Regions from separate parts of the Staphylococcus simiae genome, predicted to be linked through region 2. Evidence: riboswitches for the same ligand, from Rfam matches in the RefSeq annotation. Region 2 holds a riboswitch; the other holds the start of a gene.

Region 1 (6,858 bases), 430 kb from region 2:
ATGAGTCAATTGCATTCCAATCAAAAGAAGATGTAGATGCCAATTACATTAAAATCATTGAGCAACGTTTGTTAAATGCTCGTAACTTTACATCTATTGCGACTCATGATCACAATATTATTAATCATGTTAAACAATTTATGAAAACACATCACATTGATAAAAATAAAATGGAATTTCAAATGCTTTATGGTTTCAGATCAGATTTAGCACAACAAATAGCCAATGAAGGTTATAACTTTACTATTTATGTCCCATATGGTGATGATTGGTTTGGTTATTTTATGCGTAGATTAGCCGAACGTCCTCAAAACTTATCATTAGCAGTTAAAGAATTTATAAAACCTAAAACAATTAAACGAGTAGGTATGGCAACTGTATTAATATCAGCATCATTATTATTAATAAAACGTTTTAAACAAAGTCGTCGTTAATCAGTTATCTTCTTAAAATAGAAGTCTAATTTATTAGAAAACCCTTTTTAATGTTAACAAATATGAAAAAAGACAATTCCTATCAATTTTCCATAGAAATTGTCTTTTTGTCTTTTCGCCAAGAAGCTAATGTACCACACTCTTATGTGCTAATCCATTTATTACTAACATTTCATTTAAAAGGACTTCAATAGATTTGCCATTTCTATAGCGCTAACTGCAGCTTCAGCACCTTTATTGCCAGCTTTTGTACCCGCTCTTTCAACAGCTTGCTCTATACTTTCAGTTGTTAAAATACCAAAGATAACTGGCACTTCAGTTTCGTCATTAACTTTTGAAACACCTTTAGCAACTTCATTACATACATAATCATAATGTGACGTTGCTCCTCTAATAACACAACCTAAAGTAATGACTGCATCATACTTGTTAGATTTAGCCAATTTTTTAGCTACTAGTGGTATTTCAAATGCACCAGGAACATAGGCAACATCAATACTATCAGGTTCAACTTCATGTCTGATTAAAGTATCTTTAGCACCTTCCAATAAACGACCTGTTATAAAATCATTAAAGCGACTTACTACAATTGCTACTTTTAGTCCTTTTCCAACTAATTTACCTTCAAAATTCATTTTTTAGCCCTCCTATATTAAATGACCCATTTTTAATTTTTTTGTTTCCATATAATGATGATTGTGTTCCGTTTCAGGAACAATAACTTCAATTCTTTGGTTAATATCAATACCATAATGTTGTAATCCTTCAAACTTACTAGGATTATTACTTAATAAATTAATGTGTTCTACATTGAAATATTTTAAAATTTGGGCTGCAATATAATAGTCTCGTAAGTCTTCATCAAAACCTAGAGCCAAATTAGCAGTCACTGTATCATAGCCTTGTTCTATTAATTCATAAGCACGTAATTTATTGATTAGTCCAATGCCTCTTCCTTCTTGTGGTAGATAAATAATCATACCTCCATGTTCCTCAATATATTGCATAGATGCTTCAAGCTGTGCACCACAGTCACAACGTTGACTATGGAATATATCTCCAGTTAAACATGAAGAATGTAAGCGTACATTTTCAACACTACGTATATCTCCTTTAGCTAAGACAACAATCTCTTCATTACTAGTAGATGTTGTAAAGCCATACATATCAAACGTACCAAAATCTGTTGGCATTTTAACTTTAGCTTTCATTTGTATGTCAACATTATTTTGATTGATAATAGGTTGTTGATGGTGTTGAAGATACTCTATTAAACTTGCAATTGTAATCATTTTCAATTGATGTTTCTCTTTAAAATTTTGTAATTGTTGACCTTTTGCCATTGTGCCATCGTCGTTCATAATCTCACAAATTACTCCAGCTGGTTGTGCGTTCGTTAATTTTGCTAAATCAATTGCTGCTTCTGTATGACCGGTTCTTACTAAGACGCCCTCATCTTCTGCTACTAAAGGAAATAGATGGCCTGGTCTATTGAAATCTCTTGCAACTGTTCGTGGATCAATGAGTTTCCTAGCTGTCAATGTACGTTCATTTGCACTAATTCCAGTGGTCGTTTCTTTATGATCAATACTTACGGTAAATTTAGTACCATAAATATCAGAATTATCATTAACCATTTGATGAAGTTCCAATCGCTGTGCTATTTCTTTGGATACAGGTGCACAAATTAATCCACGTGCTTCTTTAGCCATAAAATTAATAGTGTCATCATTCATCCATTCTGTAACGGCTACTAAATCACCTTCATTTTCTCTATCTTCATCATCAACTACAATGATACTTTGTCCATTTTTCAAAGCCTCTAATGCAGATTCTATATTATCAAAATGCATGATACCCCTCCTAAAAACCAAATGATTTCAATTTATCAAGTGTCAGTTGTGAACGATCTTGCGATAAAATATTTTCAACATATTTGAATAAGACATCTGTTTCTAAATGAACATTATCTCCTAACTTTTTAGTTGCTAATATCGTTGATCGTCTAGTTTCGGGAATTAAATGTATATCAAATGAGCTTGCATGCTTGTCAAAAACCGTTAAACTAACACCATCTACTGTAATAGATCCTTGTTTTACCAATTGATTTAATACTGTTGTACTACACTGAATTGTAACTATCCTCGAATTGGCATTTTCTTTAATTTTTGAAATTTTACCTAATTCATCCACATGCCCTAACACAAAGTGTCCACCAAAACGCCCACTACCACTCATAGCACGTTCTAGATTGACTTCACTTTGTTTTGCTATATCAGCTAAATAGGTTTTATTTTCAGTACCTTTAATCACTTGTACTGAAAAAGAAGACTCATTAAAATCAATAACAGTTAAGCATGCACCGTTGACACTTATTGAATCTCCTATATGCATATCTTCAGTAATCTTATGTGCTTTTATATCAAGTGTTCGTACTGATTGATGCATTCGGACGTTTGTTACTGTACCAATTTCTTCAACGATACCTGTAAACATGTCGTCGTCACTTCTTTCGTAATATTAATTTGATGTTTTGGTTTATTAATTCGGAATGAACAATTTCAAATTGATTACTTTCTGGAATATTAAATACATCATCCGTTTGATAGTATTGATATGTTCCAGATCCACCAATGAGTTTCGGGGCAAAATAGAGAATAAATTCATCTATATAGCCTGATTGGAGAAATTCTGAAGTAATGTGTGGTCCTGCCTCGACTAACAGTTTACCAACACCTTTTTGATATATATCTTGTAAAATTGCTGTTAATTGACACTGTTGTAAATAAATAATATCTATATTTTCTTTATCTGTTGTTAAGTTTGGATTTTCAGTATAAATCCAAATTGCTGTTGATGTATCTTGAAAAAGTTGTTGTCTAAAATCTAAATCGCCTGATCTAGATAAAATGATTTTGATAGGATTTTTACCGTCAGCGAAACGAGTTGTATACTGTGGGTTATCCAATTCTACTGTTCCACGTCCTGTTAAAACTGCATCGTGCTTATGTCTTAACTGATAGACATCTTGTTTTACTTCTTTGTTAGTAATCCACTGACTTTGACCATTATCATTCGCTTGTTTACCATCTAAGCTAGCAGCAACTTTGACTGTTATCTCTGGAATTTGTTGTGCTTTAGCTTTAAAAAAGTATTGATATAAAGACGCCGCTTCTTCATCATATTGATATTCAACTTCTATACCTTGTGCATGAAGAATATCATCACCATGTGTCTCTAATGATTGATCTTTCGTAGCATAAATAACTTTGCTAATTTGAGCATCAATAATTTTATTTACACATGGTGGTGTTGAACCATAATGACTACATGGTTCTAACGTAATATAAATAGTGGCTTCTTTAGCTTGAGTTCCTGCCATATCTAATGCTTGAACTTCTGCGTGTTTATCACCTTTTTGTAAATGTGCACCTATACCAACGATACGCCCATCTTTGACAACAACAGAACCTACCGGTGGATTTATACCAGTTTGACCATCAACCATTTTAGCTAGTTGAATTGCATATTTCATAAATTGACTCAAAATATCACCTCTATAAACAAAAAACCTTACATCTAAATTTCAGATGCAAGGAGTTAAAGTTATCGTTAAATAAGCCTATTCGTTAATTATTTTTAAACGAATATGCCTTATTAATCATGTCGATTGTCGATATTCTTTCTCCCATCCAGACTTTAACTGTCGGCTCTAGATTCTCACTAGATCAGCCATTAATATATAAATTATTAATGGGTCGCAGGCTTTAAATTACTGCCGGTTGGGAATTTCACCCTGCCCCGAAAGAATAATATGAAATTGTTATAGATTATTTGAGTAAGTAGTATCTAAACTACAATTTAAATGATACTATATATACTTTTAAAATACAATTCTTACCATCTTAATCAGTGTTTAGACTCTAATTTCTATAAATTCCACTAGTATTTTACCTATTGTTGATTACGTTCAAATTGTGCTAATGATGTATATAATTGTGATACAGTATTATCAACTTGCTCGACAATCATTTTTACACCATTACGTAATTTATTAACACCGTTTGTCATTTGACCAATTGCAATAACATTAGTTAACGTGCCGTATCTTGGACTGATCACTTGATTGGTTTCAGGAATAATCTGAATACCACCCATTGGATGCGCTTGTACAATTTGTCTATTTTCAAGGTTTAATATCAATTGATCATCTTCGTCTAATTGTGATAAGTGCGTTTTAGAACCTGTCGCATTAATCACAACATTAAATTGTTCTTTATCTGGATAGCCTTGATATGAAAATACAAAGCTTTCATCTTGATAAGAAACATGCTCTAACCCTTTTTTGATGATTAAGGACTCGTCCCTAATCAAATCAATGATAAGTTTAGCTGTTCTAGGTGGCATTGGATTAGAATTTAATTGAATCATCTTCGTATATTTCTTATTAAATATTTTTTGGTCTTCTAAACTAAAACTATTCCAAATCCAATTTAAATTTTCTTTTAAATATTCAATTACACTTTGAAAAGCACCCAACTCCTGTGGTCGTTCTAAATCATAAGTTAAGTCTGCAATATGATCTCCAGTGCGTCTTTCTACTAATTTTTTAAAATCCACACCATAATCATCACACTCTTTTAAAAATAAAGTGACAGCGGTATCTAAAGGTACATTACCGTAATTATCCTTCTTAATTAAATTAAAGCGATGTTTTGTTAAATGATTGAATGTTATAGGTATCATTTCTCCACGTACACTTGGAAGATGTGCAGAACGACTTGTCATTGTAATAGGTAATTTAGGATGATGTGCAGCTACATAACGTACAACATCTAAACTTGCTAATCCAGTTCCAATTACTGCTATATCATCACTACTTTGAACATTATCCAAAGTATTATAAGTAGGATACGGTGTAGGTATATAACCTGATTTTCCTTTTAATTCATAAGGGTCATGATATGCAAACGTACCACAAGTTAAAAATAAATAATCATATTCATGCCATTCATCTCTATTCGCAGTAGTACAAACATAATATTTTAAAGTTGTTTCATCAATATTCGAATTTGTATACACACCTTTAACTTTATGATAAATCGTAGTGATGTTATCATACTGTTCATTAAACATTGATACATATGATTTCATATAATGACCGAAAACAAACCTAGGTAGATAAGTTGGATCATCAAAATGAAAATCACGTTGCTGTTGGTACCATTTCCAAAATTCTTGGTCATCATCTAAGTTTAAACTCATCTTCTTTGACGGCATATTAATTAATAATTCCGAACTATCGTTTTGGAATGGCACACCCTGCCCCATATTAACTTTGTCATCATATAAATCAACGTGTAAGTTTTTAAATTTGGGATGTTTAACCAATGCCCTTAATACACTTACACCTGCTGTTCCCATACCAATTATTGCTACACGCATTATTGTTCATCCTCTATACTGTTAATTTTTTAAGATTACTATTATCTTAAATTATATCAATTTAAATTTTTGATTAATAATTATTTCCCTTTATTTTAAAAATTAAATCTTCAACTTCATCATAACTATTTTTTAAATGATTTACTTAATAAAATTGGTTCTCTCCTAAATTGTACTGATAAATAATTATTTTTTAAATTATTTCTTTTTATTTATCAGTCCTGCAAAACAGAGAACCATAAAATTGTCTTATATCAAGTCTTTATAACATAAGAAAAACCAAGATTTTCTGATTCGAGAAAATCTTGGCTATACTAATTGACTTACATTTGTATGCTTACCTAAAAAAATTACTTTTTATCTAAATGTTTACTATCATCTTTGTAGACGAAATATTTGAAATATTTACCTTCAGTTTTCATATTTTGGTAGAAATCTGCAATAATAGTTGCATTACTTTCTGCCCATTTAATATCTGTAGCATACTGATGTTCTCCAGGATTCTTAGGATTCCATCTCATACTATATAACGTGTCTTGATCTTTATTTGATAAGAAGTGTTTATGAATAAAATCTGCACCGCCGCTGATTGCCTTTTCAGGTGTGTCCCAACCATGCTTTTTCGCGTACTGTGCACCAGTGTTAATTGGATCTTTATCTAATGCACCTACACCATAAAAGTTATAATATTTCTTACCATCAATTTCAACACCGTTAGCTAATTCACTCTTCACAGCACCTGTTTCTAATAATGCATGTGAAATTAAATAAACTTCATTAACATGTTTATCTTTAGCGGCATCTAAAAAGGCATCTGTATGTTTAAGTAATGTTGGTCTATCAATTAACATACGTTTAATTCTATTTTTATCAATACCTTGATATTTGGATAAATCTAAAAATTGATACTTTTGCTTTTTATCATCGATAAATTTACTACTGTCCATTGCAGACTTAATTTCAGTTCCTGAAGCATCTC
Region 2 (6,858 bases):
ACACCTCATGAAGTTAAAGTGATGAGACATTTAGCAGAGCATGGCAATTAATGTATAAAAATATGTATTAAACAAAAAGTTTGAGATTTTTTTCACAAATTTTATATTTTTAATAACTGAATACGTTTTCCTATGCTATAATATGTATGTAATGAAAAGCACAGTGTGGGAGGTAGAACCTGTATGTCAAACGAAATACTTATCGTAGATGATGAGGATAGAATCAGAAGATTACTAAAATTATATTTAGAAAGAGAATCTTTTGAAATCCATGAAGCAAGTGATGGCAAAGAAGCTTTAGACCTTGCTATGGAAAATAATTATGCCTGCATACTACTCGATTTAATGTTGCCTGAGATAGATGGTATAGAAGTGGCAACTAAATTGCGTGAACATAAACAAACACCAATCATCATGTTAACTGCTAAAGGAGAAGAAACTAACCGTGTGGAAGGTTTTGAGTCTGGTGCAGATGATTATATTGTTAAACCATTTTCACCAAGAGAAGTCGTCTTACGTGTTAAAGCACTTCTTAGAAGAACGCAATCTACAACTGTAGATCAAAGTGAACCTCACGCGCGAGATGTAATAGAGTTTAAACATTTAAAAATAGATAATGATGCACATCGCGTACTTGCTGACGGAGAAGAAGTTAATTTAACACCAAAAGAATATGAATTATTAATTTATTTGGCCAAAACACCAAATAAAGTTTTTGACCGTGAACAATTATTAAAAGAAGTATGGCATTATGAATTTTATGGCGATTTACGAACGGTAGATACACATGTTAAACGTTTGAGAGAAAAATTAAATCGAGTATCTCATGATGCTGCACAAATGATTCAAACTGTGTGGGGCGTTGGTTATAAATTCGAGGTAAATGCGAATGATGAACCGACTAAATAGTGTCGTAATTAAACTGTGGTTAACTATTATTTTAATAGTAACGACAGTTTTAATTTTCTTAAGTATTGCTCTAATTACATTTATGCAATACTATTTCACTCAGGATACTGAAGATGCTATAAAAGAAGATGCTAAACGCATAAGTTCACTGGTCGAAGAATCACATAATAAATCAGAAGCAATTAAATACAGCCAAACTTTAATTGAAAATCCTGGTGGTTTAATGATTATAAATAATAAACATAATCATCGAACAAAAGCATTGTCTGAGACAAAAGTTAAAATGTTAAACGAAATTACTAAATATAATGATTTCGATGATGTTTTCGATAAAGGTAAATCAATTACTAAAAATGTCACAATTAATGACAAAGGTAATTCTAAATCGTATATGCTTGTTGGTTATCCAACTAAAGCACAAAAGAATAGTAACAGTAATTATAGTGGTGTCTTTATTTATAAAGACTTAAAATCTATCGAAGATACCAACAACGCTATTACAATCATTACAACTATAACTGCAGTAATCTTTTTAATTGTCACAACAATTTTTGCCTTCTTTTTATCTACACGAATTACAAAGCCATTGCGTCATTTAAGAGATCAAGCGCAACGTTTAGCCGCAGGGGATTATACGAACAAAACTACTGTCGCAACAAACGATGAAATTGGACAATTATCTAGAACTTTCAACCAAATGAGTACAGAAATAGAAGAACATATTGATGCACTGTCTACATCGACAAATATTCGAGATAGTCTTATCAATTCAATGGTTGAAGGTGTTTTAGGAATTAATGAAAATAGAGAAATTTTACTTTCGAATAAAATGGCTAAAGATATAACTTTAAATATGGATGACATGACCAAAAATGCATTGGAACAACAAATAGAAGATACGTTTATATCACAACAAACAGAAATACGTGATTTAGAAATGAATACAAGATTTTATGTAGTTATCACATCATATATCGATAAAATCCAACAAGGTGGTAAAAGTGGCATCGTTGTAACAATTCGAGATATGACAAATGAACATAACTTGGATCAAATGAAAAAAGATTTTATTGCTAATGTATCACACGAATTGCGAACACCTATATCATTGTTACAAGGTTATACAGAATCTATTGTTGATGGTATTGTTACAGAACCTGAAGAAATACGTGATTCCTTAGCAATTGTGTTAGATGAATCTAAACGCTTAAATCGATTAGTTAACGAATTGTTAAATGTAGCACGTATGGATGCAGAAGGTTTAACCGTAGTTAAAGAAATACAACCTATTGCAATATTATTAGATAAAATGAAAGTAAAATATAGACAACAATCTATAGATTTAGGTTTAACGATGACTTTTGATTATTGCAATGATAAACTTTGGGATTATGATATGGATAGAATGGAACAAGTATTAACCAATCTTATTGATAATGCCTCAAGATATACTAAATCGGGTGATAGTATTACTATAACTTGTGATAGTGAAAACGATAAAGATGTGCTATATATCAGTGATACTGGGACAGGTATTGCACCTGAGCATTTACAGCAAGTATTTGAAAGATTCTATAAAGTAGATGCAGCAAGAACTAGAGGTAAACAAGGTACTGGCTTAGGATTATTTATATGTAAAATGATTATTGAAGAACATGGTGGAAGTATTGATGTTGAAAGTGAATGGGGTAAAGGTACAACCTTTATCATTAAATTGCCGAAAGCCCATTCTTAAATAGAACTATAGTAAAAGGATTAAAGTGTTGTTTCAGAAATAACATTTTAATCCTTTTTTATATAATATAGTCCTATCAAAGTTATCTTTGATTCAAAATGTGTTAGTGCATATTTCAACTTTTAACTAATTAAAATCACTAAGTTAAAGTTGGAGCAAAAGTATTGAGATATAAAATGTTATGGGCTATGATAAATAAGTAAAAAATAATTGAAAATTCATCTTCGGGGTCGGGTGAAAGTCCCAACCGGCAGTAATTTAAGCCTGCGACCTGCTATTTCGATTGAAGTAGTGGCTGATCTAGTGTGAATCTAGAGCCGACAGTATAGTCTGGATGGGAGAAGATGGAGGTCTATTGTTGTACAATTTTCCTCCTATTCTGTACGAGATGAATGGAAGGAGAAAATTGAATATGCAACAAAATAAACGACTCATTACTATAAGTATGTTAAGTGCAATTGCTTTTGTATTGACTTTTATTAAGTTTCCAATACCATTTTTACCACCGTACTTAACTTTAGATTTTAGTGATGTACCATCATTATTGGCAACTTTTATTTTTGGTCCAGCTGCAGGTATTATTGTAGCTCTAGTCAAAAATTTACTAAACTATTTATTTAATATGGGTGATCCAGTCGGCCCATTAGCTAACTTTTTAGCAGGTATAAGTTTCTTATTAACTGCTTACGCTATTTATTATAATAAACGTTCAAATAAAGCATTAATAACTGGTTTAATAGTGGCAACAATTGTGATGACTATTGTACTAAGTATATTAAATTACTTCGTGCTACTACCATTATACGGCATGATTTTTAACTTAGGTGATGTTGTAAACAATCTTAAAGTTGTTATTGTGTCAGGTGTTATTCCATTTAATATTATAAAAGGTATTATTGTTTCTGTTATATTCGTCTTGTTATATAGAAGACTTAAAGGCTTTTTACAGAGAATATAATGAGTAACACCACTAATAAAAAATATAATAATAAACGAGATAATCATAAATTTTTATGGTTATCTCGTTTTTGTGGTTCTCTTCCAAATTGGACTGATACATAATTATTTTTTAAGCCTCGCTTTCCTAGGGTGCTGTCTCAGCCTGTAGTCTTCGACTAGCACTGCTCCCTCAGGAGTCTCGGCTTCAAAACAATTTATATATTAAATTATTTATTTTTTATTTATTAGTCCTGATAAATAGAGAACCCGTTTTGTTTATTGTATGCATTAAAATATCGGTTAATTCATTTTATTACATGAATTTGATAAGGGGAGTGGGACAGAAATAGTTGTTTTAAAATAAATTCTGTTATTGAATCGTCCTAAAGCCATTTAAATTAGTAACTTATAACAAAAAAAGAGTGTTCAGAACATGATTGTAGTCTGAACACTCTCTTAATTGTTAGCAAAACTAACCCGACATAATACTATCTATAATTATTCAAATTTTAATGCGTCACCATCAAATGGCTCGTCTGCAATTTTTATTGAATCTGTTGGACAACCATCTAGTGCATCTTCCATATCTTCATATAATTCTTCTGGTACTTCAGCAGTACCTTGATTATCATCTAGGATTACGAATGCAATACCTTCGTCGTCGTAATCATATATATCAGGAGCAGCTGCACCACATGCACCACATGCAATACAAGTATCCATATCAACGATTGTATATTTTGCCAAAATCTTCGCCTCCTTTGATAAAAATGCTAAAATAGAAACATATCATTAATTTTAAGCATCCTATCGTGTATTTTCAATTTAAAAGTTTTACAGAGTGAGGGTTTAACTTGCAACATATTATAAAAACAGCGCAACAGCTAACGCATAACTATAAAACGAATAAAAGCATATTTAATATTTTAAGTGGTAAGAAATCTCACCAAACATTTTTTGACGCTTGTAGTCAACAACAGTTGTCATTATATCATAGTTTACCGCATTTAAAATATCCGTCTTTTGAGCGATTTTTAGAACAATCGCAACAAAATATTAAAAATTTTAATATCATAACACATCCTAGATTTACATTTGATAGTATGGCGCAAACGTTCAATGCCTTGCAGTTATTAGTCCAAACGATTTCAAATACTGAACAGGAATGTTATAAATTTATACCTATAGCACATAATAATAAAATTCAAGAAACTGTCAAATATGTGTATAACGATATTGTAAAACACAATCAAACAAATGAATTTAAACAAGAATTATATCAACTGTTTGAGGCCATTAGTCAACAAGGGACATGCTACTTACATTATTATTTGCAAGGATTTGAAGAAGCAATGTATACAAGACAACAAGTTAGTTTAATTGAAAATATTAATCCTCTTGAATTGTATGAGTTTGAAATGAACAATTTAGTTACTATGATGTTTGAATTAGAAAAATCAAACTATCCTATTTTAAGGAAATTAATTGTCAAACCGACGTTATTGAATCAAACATATGAAACTTATAAAAAATTATTAGCAAGTTTTACCATGGAACAGATAGCTAACCAACAACAAGTTAAAATTAATACAATAGAAGATCATGTATTAGAAATTTTAATTAAAGGTTATATGACTAATTATGATGATTACTGCTCATCTTCACAACAACAATTGTTTATGGATTTTTATCAATCTAAACGGGGAGAACGTTTAAAGATATATAAGGAACACTTCGAAAATTTATCTTATTTTCAAATAAAAGTATTAATAGTTGGTATTGAAAGAGGTGAAATCAGTGCTTCATAAATTTTTACAACAAAAATTTGGCTTTGATCATTTTAAACCAGGACAGGAAGAAATTATTGATAGTGTGCTATCAGGTCAACATACATTAGGTATATTGCCTACTGGTAGTGGTAAAAGTTTATGTTATCAATTACCAACATATATTAATGAAAAGCCGACACTTATCATTTCGCCATTAATTTCATTAATGGATGATCAAGTGATGCATTTGAAACTAAATGGTGAAAAACAAGTGGCATGCATACATTCAGGTATGGATGAAGTCGAAAAACGGCATAATATTAAAATGTTACAGCATAGTCGCTTTATATTTTTAAGTCCGGAATTTATATTACAACCGTTCAATTTTAAACTAATTGCTACTATTGATATTGGACTCATTGTGCTGGATGAAGCACATTGTCTCTCTGAATGGGGATATGATTTTAGACCACATTATGCACTTATTGGAAAAGTAACAAAACATTTTCATAAAGCAACAATATTGGCATTAACAGCAACAGCTCCATCTCATTTACGTGATGATTTGAAAGACATGTTAGGCGTAGACTTTGAAGTTATCAAAACGACGATGAATAGACCTAATATTACTTTTAGTCATCTTAATTTTAATGATGATAGTGATAAAATTAATTGGTTACTATCTTTTTTAGAATATTCAGGCCCTACAATCATCTACGTATCTTCTAAAAAATTATGTCATCAACTTGCACAACATATTTATAATCATGGATATTTAACTGGCATATACCATGGAGACATGAATTATCAAGAACGACAAACAGTACAACAACAGTTTTTAAATAATGAAATTCCAGTGATTGTAGCTACAAGTGCCTTTGGTATGGGTGTCAATAAGAAAGATATTAGAACAATTGTTCATTTTCATTTGTCATCCAGTCCGTCAAACTATTTACAAGAAATTGGAAGAGCTGGTAGAGATGGACAACCAAGTCAGGCAATTAGTTTATATCAACCAGATGATAGTTTTATCCTGGAAACTTTATTATTTAGTGATATGATCACTGATGAAGATATACACCAATTTTCATTAGGCCAACTATTATCAGAAGAAAAACAGAACATATTAGCTACACTTGCATCATATTATAGTATTAATGCCTTAACACTTATTTTTAATCAATCATTTAAAAGAAAGCAATTAGGATTTTATAGAATGTTAGGTTATACCAACTTAGATCAGTGCCGACGTCGTTATTTATTGGAATTTTTTAAGGAGGTTCCTCCGAAACAGCAACAATGCTGTGATATTGATGATGACATTGATAGAATTAACATTAAAAATAAAAAAGAAGTAGTAAGAAAGTTGGATGTTAAAGAAAAATTACAAAATTTGTTCTGAAGTTAGGTATTGCTTTACTAAAGGAAAAAAAGCAAGATATAATTACATTATAAGCAACAAATAAAATTTCAAATAATATTGATAAACATACATAAGTCAGGCAT

The links. Region 2 has a riboswitch for FMN ahead of J3R86_RS05945 (ECF transporter S component). Riboswitches for the same ligand answer to the same signal wherever they lie in the genome.
Region 1: another riboswitch for FMN. It lies ahead of ribD (bifunctional diaminohydroxyphosphoribosylaminopyrimidine deaminase/5-amino-6-(5-phosphoribosylamino)uracil reductase RibD); the one in region 2 lies ahead of J3R86_RS05945 (ECF transporter S component).

The regions. Positions count from the first base shown of each region.
Region 1 is NZ_CP071589.1:1,768,288-1,775,145, forward strand. It holds gene J3R86_RS07935 (proline dehydrogenase family protein) at 1-434, shown strand, start outside; gene ribH (6,7-dimethyl-8-ribityllumazine synthase) at 611-1,069, opposite strand; gene ribB (3,4-dihydroxy-2-butanone-4-phosphate synthase) at 1,082-2,287, opposite strand; gene ribE (riboflavin synthase) at 2,298-2,930, opposite strand; gene ribD (bifunctional diaminohydroxyphosphoribosylaminopyrimidine deaminase/5-amino-6-(5-phosphoribosylamino)uracil reductase RibD) at 2,938-3,981, opposite strand; FMN riboswitch at 4,111-4,247, opposite strand; gene J3R86_RS07960 (FAD/NAD(P)-binding protein) at 4,389-5,879, opposite strand; gene J3R86_RS07965 (peptidoglycan release complex glucosaminidase SagB) at 6,230-6,858, opposite strand, start outside.
Region 2 is NZ_CP071589.1:1,338,239-1,345,096, reverse strand. It holds gene J3R86_RS05960 (pseudouridine synthase) at 1-51, shown strand, start outside; gene J3R86_RS05955 (response regulator) at 184-909, shown strand; gene J3R86_RS05950 (ATP-binding protein) at 890-2,644, shown strand; FMN riboswitch at 2,861-2,994, shown strand; gene J3R86_RS05945 (ECF transporter S component) at 3,057-3,602, shown strand; gene J3R86_RS05940 (ferredoxin) at 4,082-4,330, opposite strand; gene J3R86_RS05935 (helix-turn-helix domain-containing protein) at 4,438-5,391, shown strand; gene J3R86_RS05930 (RecQ family ATP-dependent DNA helicase) at 5,381-6,754, shown strand.